3 regions of the Bacillus sp. T-10(2022) genome follow, and region 2 is predicted to be linked to each of the others. Evidence: a T-box and tRNA genes for the amino acid it is inferred to sense, from the RefSeq annotation. Region 2 holds a T-box; the other regions hold tRNA genes.
The links. A T-box is a leader RNA that pairs with one kind of tRNA and senses whether it is charged. The one in region 2 lies ahead of serS (serine--tRNA ligase), so its partner is inferred to be a tRNA-Ser.

Region 1: it has a tRNA-Ser gene. The T-box ahead of serS (serine--tRNA ligase) is inferred to sense a tRNA for this amino acid. The anticodon was not compared.
Region 3: it has a tRNA-Ser gene. The T-box ahead of serS (serine--tRNA ligase) is inferred to sense a tRNA for this amino acid. The anticodon was not compared.

What each region holds. Positions count from the first base shown of each region.
Region 1 covers NZ_CP113518.1:5,018,153-5,020,389, forward strand. Annotated here, with positions in the region: gene OSJ91_RS24780 (1,4-dihydroxy-2-naphthoate polyprenyltransferase) at 1-215, shown strand, start outside; gene OSJ91_RS24785 (TraR/DksA C4-type zinc finger protein) at 361-1,110, shown strand; tRNA gene OSJ91_RS24790 (tRNA-Glu) at 1,151-1,222, opposite strand; tRNA gene OSJ91_RS24795 (tRNA-Ser) at 1,226-1,316, opposite strand; tRNA gene OSJ91_RS24800 (tRNA-Asn) at 1,318-1,392, opposite strand; tRNA gene OSJ91_RS24805 (tRNA-Ile) at 1,405-1,481, opposite strand; tRNA gene OSJ91_RS24810 (tRNA-Gly) at 1,487-1,560, opposite strand; tRNA gene OSJ91_RS24815 (tRNA-His) at 1,565-1,640, opposite strand; tRNA gene OSJ91_RS24820 (tRNA-Phe) at 1,653-1,728, opposite strand; tRNA gene OSJ91_RS24825 (tRNA-Asp) at 1,752-1,827, opposite strand; tRNA gene OSJ91_RS24830 (tRNA-Met) at 1,834-1,907, opposite strand; tRNA gene OSJ91_RS24835 (tRNA-Ser) at 2,009-2,101, opposite strand; tRNA gene OSJ91_RS24840 (tRNA-Ile) at 2,123-2,199, opposite strand; tRNA gene OSJ91_RS24845 (tRNA-Met) at 2,210-2,237, opposite strand, start outside.
Region 2 covers NZ_CP113518.1:19,130-21,366, forward strand. Annotated here, with positions in the region: gene OSJ91_RS00080 (D-alanyl-D-alanine carboxypeptidase family protein) at 1-1,088, shown strand, start outside; T-box leader at 1,158-1,383, shown strand; gene serS (serine--tRNA ligase) at 1,447-2,237, shown strand, end outside.
Region 3 covers NZ_CP113518.1:4,827,038-4,829,274, forward strand. Annotated here, with positions in the region: tRNA gene OSJ91_RS23780 (tRNA-Leu) at 1-22, opposite strand, end outside; tRNA gene OSJ91_RS23785 (tRNA-Cys) at 31-104, opposite strand; tRNA gene OSJ91_RS23790 (tRNA-Gly) at 113-187, opposite strand; tRNA gene OSJ91_RS23795 (tRNA-Gln) at 191-265, opposite strand; tRNA gene OSJ91_RS23800 (tRNA-His) at 301-376, opposite strand; tRNA gene OSJ91_RS23805 (tRNA-Trp) at 394-467, opposite strand; tRNA gene OSJ91_RS23810 (tRNA-Tyr) at 478-561, opposite strand; tRNA gene OSJ91_RS23815 (tRNA-Thr) at 578-653, opposite strand; tRNA gene OSJ91_RS23820 (tRNA-Phe) at 661-736, opposite strand; tRNA gene OSJ91_RS23825 (tRNA-Asp) at 749-824, opposite strand; tRNA gene OSJ91_RS23830 (tRNA-Met) at 830-903, opposite strand; tRNA gene OSJ91_RS23835 (tRNA-Val) at 1,007-1,082, opposite strand; tRNA gene OSJ91_RS23840 (tRNA-Glu) at 1,098-1,172, opposite strand; tRNA gene OSJ91_RS23845 (tRNA-Ser) at 1,182-1,273, opposite strand; tRNA gene OSJ91_RS23850 (tRNA-Asn) at 1,279-1,353, opposite strand; rRNA gene rrf (5S ribosomal RNA) at 1,363-1,478, opposite strand; rRNA gene OSJ91_RS23860 (23S ribosomal RNA) at 1,597-2,237, opposite strand, start outside.

The sequences.
Region 1 (2,237 bases), 630 kb from region 2:
ATCTATGGCTTGTTGGGCTCGTTCTTACCGGAAGCGTAACGGCCTGGATTCTTCTTGCCTTCCTAAGCATCCCGAAGGCCATGGCCGCAATCAAAGGCTTCGTAGGCAAAACGCAGCCGATCACGATGGTCCCTGCAATGAAAGCGACGGCCCAAACGAATACCTTCTTTGGTTTACTCATGGCCATTGGATTATTCATCAGCTATCTTATCTAATCTCCGAGGACTGAGCTCATCCGCTCAGTCCTTTTTCTATCTTCCGTTGCATATTGTTTTCCTATACTCCGATTCGGGTAATAGATAATACAACCATCCTACCAATATAAAATGAGATTTTGACTTTAGAAGGAGTGAATAGGATATGGCAACGAAACAACAAACGCAAAAATTAAAAAAGGAACTGCTTCAAGAAAAAAATGAGTTAAGTAGTAGAATTCAAAATGATGAACAATCCGTTCTGGATAAAAGCCAGACGGAATCCGTAGGGGAATTATCATCTTATGATAATCATCCTGCTGACCTAGGAACCGAATTATTCGAGATGGAACGGAATCAAGCACTCGATGAGCATGCACAATCAGAAATGGAGAAAATCGAGGAAGCATTAAAAGCAATGGAAGAAGGTTCGTATGGCCATTGTAAAACCTGCAATAGGGAAATCCCCATCGAGAGGCTTGAAGCGATCCCAAACACCCTCTACTGTGTCGAGCATGCCCCAAAAGGGCCTACTGCACAAGAGCGACCAGTGGAAGAGGAAATACTAATTCCATCCAAGGGTGATCATTTTGAAAATCGTCATGGAAATGAAATAGTGGATAAAGAAGATAGCTTTGGTGATGTCGCCAAATTCGGTACATCCGAAACGCCATCTGATTACACCGGCGATCATGACAATTATAATGATCTTTATAAAACCGAAGATGAAACGGATGGATTTCCAGAAGACTATGAAGGATTTGCAGCAAATGATATCGAAGGGAAAAATAGAGTGGATATACCAAACAAAAAGCAAAAGGAATATGAAGATACATTAGAAGAAGAAAATATCGATTCCCAGCTTGGAGACATTCCTTATAAACAAAAAGATAGTTATATCAATGAAAAGAAATGAAAAAAAGAAGCATACATGAATGTATGCTTCTTTTTTGTTATGACCCGTACGGGATTCGAACCCGTGTTACCGCCGTGAAAGGGCGGTGTCTTAACCGCTTGACCAACGGGCCAAATGGCGGAGAAGGAGGGATTTGAACCCTCGCGCCGCTCGCGCGACCTACACCCTTAGCAGGGGCGCCTCTTCAGCCTCTTGAGTACTTCCCCATGGCTCCGCAGGTAGGACTCGAACCTACGACCGTTCGGTTAACAGCCGAATGCTCTACCACTGAGCTACTGCGGAACAATATGAATATGGTGGGCCTAAATGGACTCGAACCATCGACCTCACGCTTATCAGGCGTGCGCTCTAACCAGCTGAGCTATAGGCCCATATTTGGAGCGGGTGAAGGGAATCGAACCCTCATCATCAGCTTGGAAGGCTGAGGTTTTACCACTAAACTACACCCGCGAAATGGGGCGACTGATGGGAATCGAACCCACGAATGCCTGAACCACAATCAGGTGCGTTAACCACTTCGCCACAACCGCCGTAATAAGATATGGTGGCTCAGGACGGAATCGAACCGCCGACACAAGGATTTTCAGTCCTTTGCTCTACCGACTGAGCTACTGAGCCACATTTGTATTAAATTTAAAAAATGGCGGTCCCGACGGGAATCGAACCCGCGATCTCCTGCGTGACAGGCAGGCATGTTAACCGCTACACCACGGGACCTAATAATTGCGGGGACAGGATTTGAACCTGCGACCTTCGGGTTATGAGCCCGACGAGCTACCGGACTGCTCCACCCCGCGACGGTAATAATGAAACGGTTTGCATCAAGTTTTCGTGTATATCGTTTTTTCGCTTCCTCTATGTAAGGTTGTTTAAAAACAACTTGCTGCTTTTAAAAAAATGGAGGAGGTAGAGGGATTCGAACCCCCGCGGGATTTGACTCCCCTGTCGGTTTTCAAGACCGATCCCTTCAGCCGAACTTGGGTATACCTCCACGGCTTTAAAAAAATGAATATGGTGGACCTTGTAGGACTCGAACCTACGACCGGACGGTTATGAGCCGTCTGCTCTAACCAGCTGAGCTAAAGGTCCTTATATTTATTGGTAGCGGCGGAGGGGATCGAACCCCC
Region 2 (2,237 bases):
TGGAGTCAATTGAAAATGGGAAAATCAGTTGGGATCAAAAAGTTAAAATAAATAAATACGTACATGATCTTTCAAAAGCACCCAATTTGTCGAATGTTGGGTTAACGGAAGGTGAAGATTATACAGTTAAGGAACTATATCAAGCTATGGCCGTCTATTCCGGAAATGCGGCAACAGTAGCTTTAGCACAGCTAGTTTCCGGAAGTGAAAAGAGCTTCGTTAAGTTAATGAACGAAAAAGCGAAGGAATTAGGCTTGAAAAACCATAAATTCGTTAATGCCAGCGGCTTGAATAACGGTGATTTATTAGGGCAGTTTCCTTCAGGTGATGAAGATGATGAAAATATCATGACAGCAAAAGATACTGCACTTCTTGCGTATCGTTTAATAAATGATTATCCGGAAGTGTTGAAAATCGCCAGCATCCCTAAATTGAAATTCCGTGATGGAAAAGAATATCCGAACTTCAACTGGATGCTGCCTGGCCTGATATTTGAATATAAAGGCGTAGATGGACTAAAAACGGGATCTACTGACTTTGCCGGATATGGACACACAGGGACGGTTATCCAGGACGGTCAGCGCTATATCACGGTGGTCATGAAGTCCACTAATAAAAACGAACGTTTTGCGGATAGCACTAAGCTTATGAACTATGCTTATGCAACCTTTAAAAAGGAAAAAGTCCTTCCTGCCAACTACCAGGTGAAAGGGAAAGAAACACTTTCAGTAGTGAAAGGCAAGGAAAAAAACGTTAAGATTCAATCTGAAAAAGCGATCGAGCTACTTGTTGAAAATGGTGAGAAAGACAACTATAAAACAGATTTAGTGATCGATAAAAACAAATTGAATGATGATGGTAAGCTGACTGCACCAATCAAAAAAGGTGAAAAGCTAGGTTACATCACAGTCACTCCTAAAAAAGGAGAAGATTACGGGTACATCAACGGAGATCAGGTTAAGGTTAACGTCGTAGCTGCTGAATCTGTTGAAAAGGCAAACTGGTTCGTACTATCAATGCGAGCGGTTGGCGGATTCTTTGGTGACGTATGGAGCAGTGTAGCTTCCACTGTTAAAGGCTGGTTTTAAGTTTCACGTATAAAACGGTTGCGTAATGTATAAAATTATAGTACATTATGGAAAACAATCTGATTATATAAGAAAGCAATGACAGGAAATAGTAACAAGTATTTCTTTCTATAGAGAGCCGATGGCTGGTGGAAATCGGTGTAAGAGTTTTGTGAATCCCTCCTGGAGCAGAGTATGGAAAGCCTTTTGGGTCAGTAAGTACTTTCGGTTAAAAGCCGTTATCGTGATAAGTGGTAGGCGTTTTTTAATAGGCCTTCAACTAGGGTGGCAACGCGGGTTAACTCTCGTCCCTTCTTCAGGGGACGGGAGTTTTTTGCGTTCTTTGATAAAACATCAAAATATTAAGGAGGAACTGAAAATGTTGGATTTGAAATATGTAAGAAATAATTTTGAAGAAGTGAAGCGTGTATTGCAATTTAGAGGAGAAGATTTGACCGATTTAGGTAAATTCGAGGAACTTGATGTAAAGCGTCGGAATTTGATTGCTGATACGGAAAAGTTGAAAAGCCAAAGAAATGAAGTTTCACAGCAAGTGGCCATATTGAAACGGGAAAAAAAAGATGCAGATCAGCTGATTGCCCAAATGCGTGAAGTTGGTGACCGTATCAAAGGATTCGATGATGAACTTCGTGAAGTGGAAGCCCAGTTAGAAACATTACTTCTTTCCATTCCGAACATTCCGCATGAAAGTGTGCCTGTTGGTGAGACGGAAGACGATAATGTCGAAATCCGTAAATGGGGAGAGTTACCGGAATTCAAGTTTGAACCGAAACCACACTGGGATGTAGCCGGAGATCTAGGCATCCTGGATTTTGAACGGGCAGCAAAAGTGACCGGAAGCCGATTTGTATTTTATAGGGGTCTTGGTGCTCGATTAGAACGTGCATTAATTAGCTTTATGTTAGACCTTCATGTTGAGGAACATGGATATGAAGAAATGCTGCCACCATATATGGTTAACCGTGCAAGCATGACTGGCACAGGTCAATTGCCAAAATTCGAAGAGGATGCTTTCCGTATTGAAAGTGATGATTACTTCTTGATTCCTACAGCTGAAGTCCCGGTGACAAACTTCCATCGTGATGAAATCATGAGCATGGACGATCTGCCGATAAGCTATGCGGCATACAGCGCTTCTTTCCGTTCAGA
Region 3 (2,237 bases), 820 kb from region 2:
CTGCCAATTCCGCCACACCGGCATGTTTGTTGGAGGCGGCAACCGGAATCGAACCGGTGGTAAAGGTTTTGCAGACCTCTGCCTTACCGCTTGGCTATGCCGCCAACGTTTTTGGAGCGAAAGACGGGATTCGAACCCGCGACCCCAACCTTGGCAAGGTTGTATTCTACCACTGAACTACTTTCGCATATGGCTGGGCTAGAAGGGATCGAACCTTCGCATGACGGAATCAAAATCCGTTGCCTTACCGCTTGGCTATAGCCCAATAACGTTGTAATCATTATATCATGTTTTATTAAATGGGGCGACTGATGGGAATCGAACCCACGAATGCCTGAACCACAATCAGGTGCGTTAACCACTTCGCCACAATCGCCATTATAGGATTGAAATTGGCAGGGGTAGTAGGACTCGAACCCACACTGGAGGTTTTGGAGACCTCTGTTCTACCTTTAAACTATACCCCTGTAAGAAAAATGGTGGAGGGGGGCAGATTCGAACTGCCGAACCCGAAGGAGCGGATTTACAGTCCGCCGCGTTTAGCCACTTCGCTACCCCTCCGCATATGGATGAAACATGGTGCCGGCAAGAGGACTTGAACCCCCAACCTACTGATTACAAGTCAGTTGCTCTACCAGTTGAGCTACACCGGCACTACTATGGTGGCTCAGGACGGAATCGAACCGCCGACACAAGGATTTTCAGTCCTTTGCTCTACCGACTGAGCTACTGAGCCAAACAATAAAAATGGCGGTCCCGACGGGAATCGAACCCGCGATCTCCTGCGTGACAGGCAGGCATGTTAACCGCTACACCACGGGACCATAGATTGCGGGGACAGGATTTGAACCTGCGACCTTCGGGTTATGAGCCCGACGAGCTACCGGACTGCTCCACCCCGCGACGATAATAATGTTGCTATTAAGCATCAAGTTTTCGTGTTGAGCGTTTCAATGGGCTGAATAATCAATCCTTTATGCAGAAACAACCTGATCTTATTGAAAAATGGTGGAGGATGACGGGATCGAACCGCCGACCCTCTGCTTGTAAGGCAGATGCTCTCCCAGCTGAGCTAATCCTCCAATATGTTGTCTAAATGGTGACCCGTACGGGATTCGAACCCGTGTTACCGCCGTGAAAGGGCGGTGTCTTAACCGCTTGACCAACGGGCCAGGTATAAATGGCGGAGAGCAAGGGATTTGAACCCTTGAGACAGGGTTACCCGTCTACACGATTTCCAATCGTGCTCCTTCGGCCACTCGGACAGCTCTCCAATAATGGCTCCGCAGGTAGGACTCGAACCTACGACCGTTCGGTTAACAGCCGAATGCTCTACCACTGAGCTACTGCGGAACAATATAAGCTTGGCGACGTCCTACTCTCACAGGGGGAAACCCCCAACTACCATCGGCGCTGAAGAGCTTAACTGCCGTGTTCGGAATGGGAACGGGTGTGACCTCTTCGCTATCGTCACCAAACAATGTTTACATTTTTTCAAGACATATATTATTATAACGTCTTTTTGAGAAAATGCAAGAAGAAATTTTCATTCCTTCAAAACTAGATAATAAGAAGGTATTTCATTTTTAAAAAGCGTTGGTTAAGTCCTCGATCTATTAGTATCAGTCAGCTCCACATGTCACCATGCTTCCACCTCTGACCTATCAACCTGATCATCTTTCAGGGATCTTACTAGCTTGCGCCATGGGAAATCTCATCTTGAGGGGGGCTTCATGCTTAGATGCTTTCAGCACTTATCCCGTCCGCACGTAGCTACCCAGCTATGCCTTTGGCAAGACAACTGGTACACCAGCGGTGCGTCCATCCCGGTCCTCTCGTACTAAGGACAGCTCCTCTCAAATTTCCTGCGCCCGCGACGGATAGGGACCGAACTGTCTCACGACGTTCTGAACCCAGCTCGCGTACCGCTTTAATGGGCGAACAGCCCAACCCTTGGGACCGACTACAGCCCCAGGATGCGATGAGCCGACATCGAGGTGCCAAACCTCCCCGTCGATGTGGACTCTTGGGGGAGATAAGCCTGTTATCCCCGGGGTAGCTTTTATCCGTTGAGCGATGGCCCTTCCATGCGGAACCACCGGATCACTAAGCCCGACTTTCGTCCCTGCTCGACTTGTAGGTCTCGCAGTCAAGCTCCCTTGTGCCTTTACACTCTACGAATGATTTCCAACCATTCTGAGGGAACCTTTGGGCGCCTCCGTTACTCTTTAGGAGGC